Regions from separate parts of the Streptomyces sp. NPDC091282 genome, predicted to be linked through region 1. Evidence: riboswitches for the same ligand, from Rfam matches in the RefSeq annotation. Region 1 holds a riboswitch; the other holds the start of a gene.
What was found. Region 1 has a riboswitch for cyclic di-AMP ahead of ACIQOE_RS20075 (C40 family peptidase). Riboswitches for the same ligand answer to the same signal wherever they lie in the genome.

Region 1 (5,621 bases):
CATGGCCCAGTTCATGTACCTGGAACACGCGGCCCCGGACCGGGACATCTCGCTGTACATCAACTCCCCCGGCGGCTCGTTCAGCGCCATGACCGCGATCTACGACACCGTCCAGTACGTCACCTGCGACGTGGAGACGATCTGCCTGGGACAGGCCGGGGCGTCGGCCGCGGTGCTGCTCGCGGCCGGCACCCCGGGCAAGCGGTACGCGCTGCCGGGCGCGCGCGTCGTGCTCCAGCAGCCGTCGCTGCCGGAACCGGTGCAGGGCCGGCCGAGTGATCTGGTCATCCGGGCGGCGGAGTTGGAGCGGACACGCGCGCTCCTGGAGGAGATGCTCGTCCGGCACACCGGACGGACACCGGACCGGGTCCACCGGGATCTGGAGCGGGACCTGGTGCTGGACGCGCAGGAGGCGCTGGCCTACGGGCTGGTGGACCGGATCGTGCCCGGCCGCAGGCGCTCGCCCGGCCAGGACGCGGGGTGAGCGGGGGATGCCGCCTCCCGAACTGCCGCCGCTGCCCGCGCTGACCCGCGCCGAGGGCGAGCTGATCGACCGGTACCTGGACGTGGTCGACCTGCTGGGCCGTATCAACCCGGCGCAGAACGAGGACACCTACCGCGGGCTGCGCGCCGCGCAGGCGCTGGTGCGCGCGGCGGCCGAGCTGCGCGACGCCCTCGCCCTGATGCACCGGCGGGGCGAGACGGAGCTCCACGGGGACACGCTGGCACGGGCCTTGCGGGTGCTCGACGGCGAGCGCCGGACCGCGCGCGTCGCACTCCCGCCCGACTGCGTACCGTGATGCCCGCCGACGTCCGGTGGGACGCGTCCGCCCTCCGGCCGGGGCCGAGTTGAAACGACCCAGTGGAGTTACGGCTGTTCGGCCGAGTGCGGCGTGGTTTTACCTGACCGCCGGGGCCGCTCAAGATGCGCGCACGGAGGGGCTCTCGGAGGGCTTCGGTGCAGGTCCGGGGCTACGTACGGCAGTTGACTGGTATTCGAACACACCCCTGTCCACCCGAACGGGTGGGTGGTGAGTAACCCCACAAATCCCCGATTCCGTTGGGATTTTCGGACACGCGTAAGTGAAGATCCCTGTCTGACGACAAGCCCCCGCCACAGCGGCGGGGCGATCCGTGCGGACGCCGAGTCCTGCCGCCGCCCGGATGACCGGTCGACGGAAGTGGATCGGCAGGAGTGGAGGACCCGAGCACGACGGGTCGCCGGCACGGTCGCACCATGACCGGGCCGCGCAGCCCTTGGGGTGAAGCCGTGGCGACACGGCCGGGCAACTTCGCCAGCCCGAATCCGACAGGTCATCCTTCACAGGCGGCTGACGAAGGGTTGCGCATGACTGCGCTCAATCGTGTCCCGTCGCTGATGGCACGGGCCGGCACGGCCTCGGCGCTCACCATCGCCGCCGTGGGCGGCTCCATCGTGATCCCTGGCGTCGCCGCGGACGCCTCGGCCGCCACGATAGCGACCAGGGCTCTTCAGGTAGCGGCCTCGAAGAAGGGGTCGCCCTACAGCTGGGGTGCCACCGGACCGAACCGGTTCGACTGCTCCGGGCTGACGCTGTACTCGTTCAAGAAGGCGGGCAAGAAGCTCCCGCGTACGGCGGCCCAGCAGTACAACAGGACCCGTCACATCTCGGCCGGCAGCCGCAAGGCCGGGGACCTGGTCTTCTTCCATTCGGGTTCCAGCGTGTACCACGTCGGCATCTACGCCGGGAAGGGACGGATCTGGCACGCCCCGAAGACCGGGGACGTGGTGAAGCTGCAGAAGATCTGGACGCGCAGCGTCTGGTACGGCCGGGTCAGCTGACCCGGCCCGCGGTCGGCCGGCGGGAACTCGGGGCTACGGTTCCTGCCGGCCGGCCGTGGTGACCGTGCCGGCCGGGACCGTCCAGGGCAGTTCGATGAAGACGGTCTTGCCGCCTTCCCGGGTGGGGCGCACCCGGAGCTTGCCGCCGCACTCCGCGGTGAGCCAGCGGATGATCACCATGCCCCGTCCGTTGTCCTGCTGGACCGCGGCCGGGAGTCTCTTCGGGAAGCGCGGATGGCTGTCGGTGACGCCGATGCGCAGCTGTTCGTCCCGGTCCAGGACGAGGTCCAGCGTGAAGGTCGGCGACTGCCCGAAGGTGTGCTGGACCGCGTTGGTGGCGAGTTCGGAGACGATGAGGCGGATGGTGTCCGCGGTCTCCGTCTCCGGCGGCAGACCCCATTCCGCGAGGGTGCCCAGCGCGTAGGAGCGGGCCACGGAGACCGAGGCGGGATCGCTCGGCAGAGTGATGGATGCTTCCAGGTGGTCTGCCATGGCGACGTCGTCCCTTTCCCACGGGACCGTGGTCCGACACGGTGCGGATGGTTCGAGTACGGTCCCGGACTGGTGCTTCTCCGCCAGACTGCCATTGCCGGGACGGTCAGGGGAGCGATCCACCAAGATATGCATATATCTGTCGCTCGATGCGGTGAACTCTGCGACCCCAGAGCGTATTCGGGCGGCCCGGAAGGAGTAAGGAGTAGCCCATGCAGAACGGTCCCGCGGTGCGCCGCCGGAAACTGGGTGCCGAGCTGCGCTCACTGCGCACCGGTGCCGGCCTCACGAGCGGCGAGGCCGCCCGTCTGGTGGGCTGGCACCAGTCGAAAGTGAGCCGGATCGAGACCGGCGCCAGCGGTGTGAAACCGGCCGATGTGCGGTTACTCCTGGACGCCTACGGCGTGGTCGAGGGGCAACTGCGGGAGTTGCTGCTGGTGTTGGCGGGGTCGGAGGACACCGCGGGGCGGCACCACTGGTGGCACGCCTATCGCGGCGTACTGCCGCCCACCTACCGGGATTTCATCAGTCTGGAGTCGCAGGCCGGCGCGATGCGCACGCTGGAGACCTCGGTCGTGCCGGGGCTGCTGCAGACCCCGGAGTACGCGCGTGCCGTGACCAGGGCGGCCGTGGACGGGCTCGACGACGAGGCCCTGGACGCCCTCGTGGAAGTGCGGTTGGCCAGGCAGGACGTGCTGCGCAACCGTCCGCCGCTGGAGCTGAGCGCGGTCCTGGACGAGGCGGTGCTGCGCCGGGAGGTCGGCGGTCCTGGCGTGATGGCGAGACAGCTGGAACGGCTGCTGGAGGCGGCGCGGTTGCCCCAAGTACGGCTCCAGGTGCTGCCGTTCTCGGCCGGAGCCCATATCGGCATCACCGGCCCTTTCGTAATCTTCTCATTTCCGAGCACTTCTGATCTGGATGTTGTTGTTCTCGACCAGTTGACGAGTAGCCTCTACCTCGAACGGAAAGAAGACCTCCAGACCTACACGGAGGCCTTCAACACCCTTCAGATCCACGCCCTTTCGCCCGAGGACTCGTTGGATTACATCGCCGGGATAGGTGACGGCGCGTAAGGAGGCACCATGACTGCACTGCCTCGGAACGTACCTTCAAGTGCCGATCTGCACGGACTGCGGTGGCTGCGCAGCAGCTACAGCACCGGAGCGAACAACTGCGTGGAGACGGCACGGCCGCGCTCCGGTCGGCTGACCGGACTGCTCGCCGTGCGCGACTCCAAGGACCCGGCCGGACCCGCGCTGCTCTTCTCCCCCGGGAGCTGGGCGGGTTTCGTGTCGGCGCTCACCTGCTGATCGGTACGTGACCCACTCCGTATCCGCATTCGGTCAGGACCCGGCCGTGTCACGCCGACTCATGGTCGTGTCTCACCGATCACCTGTACAGCGCGTTCGATCTCGGCCCCGGAGAGGTCCGCACGGGCGGTCAGCCTGAGCCGCGACACGCCGTCCGGCACGGACGGCGGGCGGAAACAGCCCACGGCCAGGCCTGCCGCACGGCAGGCGGCCGCCCACCGCACGGCCCCCTCCGGGGACGGGGCCCGCACGGAGACCACCGCGGCGTCCGGACGCACCGCTTCCAGACCCGCGGCGGTCAGCCGTGCGTGCAGTTCGGCGGCGACCGCACGGGCCCGCTCCGCGCGTTCGGGCTCCCGGCGCAGCAGCCGCAGCGCCGCCAGCGCCGCGCCCGCCGCGGCCGGCGCCAGGCCGGTGTCGAAGATGAAGGTCCGGGCCGCGTTCACCAGATGGTCGACGACCCGTGCCGGGCCGAGCACGGCCCCGCCCTGGCTGCCCAGCGACTTGGACAGGGTCACCGTGACCACCACGTCGTCGGCGCCGGCCAGCCCGGCCGCCTGCGGCGCGCCCCGCCCGCCGTCCCCGAGCACGCCCAGCCCGTGCGCGTCGTCCACGAGCAGCCCGGCACCGCGCTCCCGGCACGCCTCGGCCAGCGCGGCCAGCGGCGCCGCGTCGCCGTCCACCGAGAACACCGTGTCGCAGACGACGACGGCGGGCCCCTCGTGCGTCCCGAGCGCCTTGCGGACGGCGTCCGGGGCCGCGTGCCCGACGACCTGCGTGGTGCCCCGGGCCAGCCGGCAGCCGTCGATCAGGGAGGCGTGGTTGAGCGCGTCGGAGACGATCAGGGAGCCGTGCGGGCCGAGGGTGGTGACGGCGGCGAGGTTGGCGGCGTAGCCGGAGGAGAAGACCAGGGCCGCCTCGAACCCGCAGAAATCGGCCAGCTCGCGCTCCAGCTCGGTGTGGAGTTCGGTGGTGCCGGTGACCAGCCGGGAGCCGGTGGAGCCGCCGCCCCAGGTCCTGGCCGCCGCCGCCGCGCCCTCGGTGACCTCGGGGTGGTGGGCGAGGCCCAGGTAGTCGTTGCTCGCCAGGTCCAGCAGCGGGGAATCGGCGGGGCGGGGGCGCAGGGTCCGTACCAGTCCGGCGCGGCGGCGGAGTTCCGCCTGTTCGTCGATCCAGCCGAACGCCATGGCTCCTCCGGTGATTTTGTAGGCAGTGAACAGACCCTAGCGGGACGATCTGCCACCCACTGTGTGGCAATACCCACAGCCGGTATTGGCAGGCAAGGAAAATGTCCAGGTCAGAGGCTATATCATGCCCTGGACTGAAGATCGTCTCCCACAACACGGACCAGCCGCGCGCTCAGGCGGCGCCGATTTGAGGTCAGTGGCTGCTACTGCGCGAGCGCAAGGCAAATCGCCTACAACCGGTGCACCACCAGCAGCCCCACATCAGGAACGTGCCAACCGTCCGGGAAGCCATCAAGGCCGTCCTGCACCGGCCCGTACAGGCCGCGAGGCACAAGCCTGCGAACAGTGACCCTGCGAGGCCCGGACGAGCCCTGACGCTCACCGGGGCGCTTCCGTGTCTGCGCCCAAGTCAGCACAGACCATCTGTGTCGTCGTGCTCTTCGCCGACTGGGAGTGGCCGACGGTCGTCCCCGGAGTCCTCGCTGTAGATCACCGCGGAGGATGCTTCTCGGAAGTTGAGCGTGAGCTGCTCTTCTGCCAACGGCGTACCGCCATAGACATCTTCGAGTTCCGGTGGTGTCCATGAGGATGTGTTTTCCTGCCACCGGGCCGGACGCGACAACGCCGCTGATCGCCGAAACCCCCAGCCCGACACCACTGAGATCCGTAAATGCGCCGCCCAGGACACGCATCGGCCCCCACCTGGACTAGATTCCGCCGTATGTGGGCCAGCGCCTCATCCTCCGTCACCAGCACAAGAATCGTGGAGATGCCCGAGTATGCCTACGAGGTCCTCACCGCGCTGCAGGT
Region 2 (5,621 bases), on a different contig from region 1:
CAACGACGCGATCGAGCACTCGACGGCGCTGTGGACCTCGACCCCGCAGTCTCCCGCGGAGGCGACGGCCTGGCTGGCCGCGCATCTGGCGCGCGGCTCCGCGTTCGTGGCCGAAGCCGACGGCGAGGTGGCCGGATTCGCGGTGTACGGCCCGTGGCGCGAGCTGGACGGCTACCGTTTCACGGTGGAGGACTCGATCTACGTCCGTGCGGAGCGGCACGGGCTCGGCGTCGGCTCCGCGCTGCTGGCGGCCCTCGTCGCGGCGGCGCGCGAGGCCGGCCACCACGTCATGATCGCCGGCATCGAGGCGGAGAACACCGCGTCGGTCCGGCTGCACCGGCGGTTCGGCTTCGAGCACGCGGGGACGGTGCGGGAGGTGGGCGTCAAGTTCGGCCGGCGGCTGGATCTCACGCTCATGCGCCTGCCGCTGGACCGGGACGGCAACACGCCCGGGGGCAGGACCGATTAGGGTGACCGCGTGGCGAGAGTGCGGTTGAGCGTGGCCGAACGGCGTGAGGAACTGCTGCGTGCGGCCATCGAGCAGATCGAGGCGCGGGGTGTGGCGGCGGTACGGATCGCCGACGTCGCCTCGGCCCTCGGCGTGAGCAATGCGCTGGTGCTGTACCACTTCTCGACGAAGGAGAAACTGGTCGCCGCCGCCTTCGCCTATGCCGCCGAGGACGACCTGGCCCATCTGCGCAAGCTGCTGGGCCGCCGCACCTCAGCGTCGCGCCGGCTGCGGGCGGCGGTGCGCTGGTACGCGCCGACCGGGCAGGCCAAGGGCTGGCGGCTGTGGATCGAGGGCTGGGCGGTGGCGCTGCGCGAGCCCGCCCTGCGGGACGTGGCCAAGCAGCTGGACCAGCAGTGGAAGGCGGCCATCGCCGAGGTCGTCGCCGAGGGCGTGGCCGCCGGCGAGTTCCGGTGCCCCGACCCCGCGGCCGCGGCACTGCGGCTGACCGCCCTGCTCGACGGGCTCGCGGTGCAGCTCACCTCCTACCCGGGCGCCCTGTCGCGCGCGCGGGCGCAGGAGTGGGTCGACGAGGCGCTGGCGCGCGAGGTCGGGCTGGACCAGGACGGATGAGGGGCGGCCCGCGCGCGGGCCGCCCCTCATCCGCTTCCGTGACCTCAGGCCACGGAAGCGATCCGCATCCTGATGTCGTCCGGGGACAGCGCCCCCTTGGCGGTCACGTGGTCGCCCGAGGACTCGCCGCGCAGCCGCCGGCCGATCCACGGCACCAGGTACTCACGGGCCCAGTGCACGTCGTCGCGGCGGATCTCCAGGGTGCCGCGGGGCGGCAGCGGCGGCCACGGCTGGTCCGGGTCGGCCGGCACGTCGAGGCCGAGCACCTGGCCGGCCCGCAGCGCCACTCGCGTGTGCCCCTCGGGAGACAGGTGCAGCCGGTCGCCGTCCCAGGCCCGCCGGTCCTGCACGGTCTTCAGGGACCACAGGTCGAGCACCGGGCAGCCGTACCGGTCGGCGACGGCGCGGACATGGCCGTTGTAGGTGGCGATCTTGCCGCGCAGATGCTTGAGGACCGGCACCCCGCGGGTGTCGAAGCCGGTGGTCACCAGGACCGTCCCGACGGCCTCGGTGAGCCGGGCCACGGCCCGCTCGAACCGCTCGGCCACCTCGTCGGGGTCGGTGCCGGGGCGGATGATGTCGTTGCCGCCCGCGCTGAAGGAAACCAGGTCCGGGGCGAGTTCCACGGCCCTGGGCAACTGCTCCGCCACGATCTGGTCGAGCAGCCTCCCGCGCACCGCGAGGTTGGTGTAGTCGAAATCGCCCTCGGGCCGCCGGTCCGACAGCAGGACCGCGAACCGGTCCGCCCAGCCGACGAACGCCCCGTCGGGGCCGGGGTCGCCGACGCCTTCGGTGAAGCTGTCCCCCACCGCCACGTACGACCCGATCACTGATGCCTTGTCACTCTTCGAATCGTCTGCCACGTCGGGTCATGATTCACCTCGGACTGTGACCTACGCGACCGTAATAAAGGGTTGACGACCGGTGAGATAAGACACTTGTAAATAGTCGACCAAGCCAGGAATAAGCCTCTGAGCAGGGGCGTTGAAGCGTCGATCGCCCGAAGGCCGGACCCGGGGATCAGGGGTCCGGCCTTCGGAGTGCGTGGCGCCTCGCAGGTGTCGACGGGTCAGCCGACGGTGACGCCCTTCGAGCGGAGGTAGGCGACCGGGTCGAGGTCGGAACCGTAGTCGGGGGTGGTCCGGATCTCGAAGTGGAGGTGCGGGCCTGTGACGTTGCCGGTGGCGCCGGAGAGGCCTATCTGCTGACCCTCGGTCACGGTCTGGCCGACCGAGACGGAGAGCGCGGAGAGGTGGCCGTACTGCGCGTAGTGGCCGTCGGCGAGCCGGATGACGACCTGGTTGCCGTAGGCGCCGCCCCAGCCGGCCGTGACCACCGTGCCCTCGCCGACGGCCTTGACCGGGGTGCCGGTCGGGACGACGAAGTCGACCCCGGTGTGGTAGCCGCTGGACCACATGCTGCCGGCGACGTGGTAGCGGGTGCCGAGGGTGCCGCCGGTCACCGGGAGGGTGAAGCCGGAGACGGCCGTCGCGGAGTTGTCCGAGGAGGAGCCCGGGTCCGAGGACGGTGCGGCGGGGGTGTCGGACCGGGTGGGCGCCGGAGCGTCCGGCCGGGAGTCCCGGCTCGGGCGGTCGGGCGCGGCGTGGCGGCCGCCGAGCGTGAGTTCGAGACCGGGGTGGATCAGCGAGGGGTTGGCGCCGACCGCCTGCCGGTTGTCGGCGTAGAGCCGCTGCCAGCCGCCGGCCACGTCGTGCTCGTCGGCGATCTTCGCGAGGCAGTCGCCGGAGACCACGGTGTAGACGCGGTGCGTGGAATTCCCGGTGCCGGAATTCTGGGCGGCGGATTTCCGCGCGGCCGTCTTCGCGACGGTCGGAATCGACTGCGCGGCCTTTTCGGAAACGGTCTGCGTGGTGGCCGCGTGGGCGCCGGTGGCACCCATGAGCGGCAGGGCCAGCGCGGCGCCGCCGGTTCCGGCGACGGCCATCGAGCGCGTGAGGCGCGGGGACTTGGGACGGCGGTGCTTACCCTTCGCGGGCATGACGCATTCCTCTCCGGCGCCTGCGAGGTGAGCTGTCGGGTTCGGGCTGGAGCTGCCCGGCCACGCGGGAAGACGTGGCTACACCCCTAGCCGTCCCGGGAACCGGAACAGGCGGTCATACCTGGTGGGTCCCCCGCTCCTGCCGGGCACGGGTGAGTGTGTGTGGGGACTCCGGTCGGCGGCAGGATTCGGCGTTCCGTCCGGATGCGTGGTGAACGTAAGCGAGCAGGAGGGACGTGAACAAGAGCCCGGTTCCGTCCGTCCTGGTTTCACTTGATCCGTTATGGGAATTCCCGGTCACTCTCCGTGAATTCCCGGCTTTCGCGCACCCTCAATCCCCGGGAAAGCCACCGGAATTACGTGAGCATGACGCACGACGGACGGTCACGAATATGACGCTCCTCACGCACGTCCCGCCACGTCCGTCTATTCCATAACTAGTACGAACGAAGGCGCCACTTCGGACATAAGACTCAGATCCGGCGCAACCTGACAACCGTCGCATCCAGGTCGCCGCGCAGTTCCGTGCGCAACCCGTGGTGCAACAGCACGGCGCCGCGGAGTATTTCGCCCGTCTCCCGGTCCTCGTACGAGGCCGCCGGGTCGAGCCCCTGGAGCCGCAGGGCCGGCATCGGCTCGCCGTAGCTCTGGGCCTGGAGCCAGGCGAGCACCACGGTCTCGTCGCCCAGGGTGTACTGCACCGCGCTGAGCCCGCCGGCCGGCGGCCGCAGCCGGAACTGGTCGCCGCGCTGCACCAGGGGCCGGATGTCCTTGTAGAGCTCCACCCAGCGGGCGGCCTCCGCCAGCTCGTCCTCGGTCCACCGCGAGAGGTCGCCGCCGATGCCGAGGGCGCCCGCCATGGAGCTGACGAAGCGGAAGCGCAGGCTGCTGACCCGGCCGTTGAGCTGGTGGTTCGGGCTGTCGGTCACCCAGGCCGACATCACCCGGGCCGGATGGATCTGGCTGAAGCCGTGCTGGATGGCGAGCCGGTCCAGCGGGTCGGTGTTGTCGGAGGTCCACACCTCGTCGGTGCGGCTCATGATGCCGAGGTCGATCCGGCCGCCGCCGCCCGAGCAGGACTCGATGGCCACGTCCGGGTGGGCCGCCCGGATCCGGTCGATCAGGGCGTACAGCCCGCGGACGTGGTCGACCCACAGCCGCTGCGGGTACGGCTCGCCGGGCCAGCCCGCGTCCGTGAAGCAGCGGTTGAAGTCCCACTTCACGTAGTCGATCGGAGCGCTGGACAGCAGGGTGTCCAGCTGCTCCCACAGGTACTCCCGGACGTCCTCGCGGGCGAGGTTGAGGACGAGCTGATTGCGCAGTTCCGTGCGCCTGCGTCCCTGCTGGAACTGCACCCAGTCGGGGTGCGCGCGGTACAGGTCGCTGTCCGCGTTGACCATCTCGGGCTCGACCCAGATGCCGAACTGCATGCCGAGGGCGTGCACGTGGTCCGCGAGGGGCTTCAGGCCCTCGGGGAAGCGGTCCGGGTTGGGCGTCCAGTCACCGAGGCCCGCGCGGTCGCTGGTCCGGGCGCCGAACCAGCCGTCGTCGACCACGAACAGCTCGACGCCGATCGCGGCGGCCCGCCGGGCGAGGACGGCCTGCTGCTCCTCGGAGATGTCGAAGGTGGTGGCCTCCCAGGAGTTGAACAGCACCGGCCGGTCCCGCTCGGCGTCCGGGATGACGTACGCGCGCTGGTAGGCGTGCCAGGCACGGCTCGCGCCGCCGAAACCGCCCTCGCTCCACAGGCCCGCGAAGACCGGGCTGGTGTACGACTCGCCCTCGGCCAGCATGAGCAGGCCCGAGTCGTCGTAGCCGGCGCCGCCGGTGATCTGCACGCGCGCGTCGGGCAGTTGGGCGACGGCGATCCGCCAGGAGCCGGACCAGCCCAGCGCGCAGCCCCAGACCTCGCCGCGCTCCTCGGTGGCGTCGGTGTCGAGGGCGACCCAGGGCAGGTGCTGGTGGCCGGTGTGGCCGCGGCGGCTGCCGATCACCTTCTCGCCGTAGGTGAGCGGGGCGCGGGTGAGGCGGGACTCGGCGGCCCACCGGCCGTGCAGCTGGGACAGGCGCCAGCCCTCGCGGTCCGGGAGCGTCCAGGCGGCCGGGTCGGCCCGCAGCAGCTCCAGGGGCGCGTGAGCCCGGTTGTCGACGGTGACCCAGCGTTCGACGACGTCGCCGCGCATCCGGTAGTGCAGGGTGAGGAGGATCCCCGCGTCCTTGAACCGCAGCCGCAGTCCGTCACCGTCCGCGCCGGTGCCCTCGTCCGTCTCGTACGACTCGAAGGTCCACTCGGTGCCGCGGCGCTCCTCGGTGCGCACGGACAGCGCGGGGCGGACGAACCGCGGGCCGCCCTCGACGGGGTACTCCTCGCGGCCGTCCAGCGGGGACTCGAAGGGCCAGTAGCCGGGCAGCGCCCGGGTGCTGAGCTGCTCGGCGTCGGCGAGCCCGATCCTCGGGCCCCAGTGCAGGTGGAGCAGCTCGTCGTCCTCCGTGAGGTGCAGCGCGTAGCTGCTGCCCGGGCCCGACAGGAGCCAGGTACGA

Region 2: another riboswitch for cyclic di-AMP. It lies ahead of ACIQOE_RS09915 (peptidoglycan DD-metalloendopeptidase family protein); the one in region 1 lies ahead of ACIQOE_RS20075 (C40 family peptidase).

The regions. Positions count from the first base shown of each region.
Region 1 covers NZ_JBIVUX010000004.1:233,865-239,485, reverse strand. The annotation lists gene ACIQOE_RS20085 (ATP-dependent Clp protease proteolytic subunit) at 1-484, shown strand, start outside; gene ACIQOE_RS20080 (hypothetical protein) at 492-800, shown strand; cyclic di-AMP (ydaO/yuaA leader) riboswitch at 1,132-1,345, shown strand; gene ACIQOE_RS20075 (C40 family peptidase) at 1,349-1,822, shown strand; gene ACIQOE_RS20070 (ATP-binding protein) at 1,856-2,314, opposite strand; gene ACIQOE_RS20065 (helix-turn-helix transcriptional regulator) at 2,527-3,387, shown strand; gene ACIQOE_RS20060 (DUF397 domain-containing protein) at 3,397-3,624, shown strand; gene ACIQOE_RS20055 (8-amino-7-oxononanoate synthase) at 3,684-4,811, opposite strand; gene ACIQOE_RS20050 (hypothetical protein) at 5,581-5,621, shown strand, end outside.
Region 2 covers NZ_JBIVUX010000002.1:616,598-622,218, forward strand. The annotation lists gene ACIQOE_RS09900 (GNAT family N-acetyltransferase) at 1-469, shown strand, start outside; gene ACIQOE_RS09905 (TetR/AcrR family transcriptional regulator) at 500-1,081, shown strand; gene ACIQOE_RS09910 (SGNH/GDSL hydrolase family protein) at 1,126-1,911, opposite strand; gene ACIQOE_RS09915 (peptidoglycan DD-metalloendopeptidase family protein) at 2,151-3,080, opposite strand; cyclic di-AMP (ydaO/yuaA leader) riboswitch at 3,085-3,245, opposite strand; gene ACIQOE_RS09920 (alpha-galactosidase) at 3,554-5,621, opposite strand, start outside.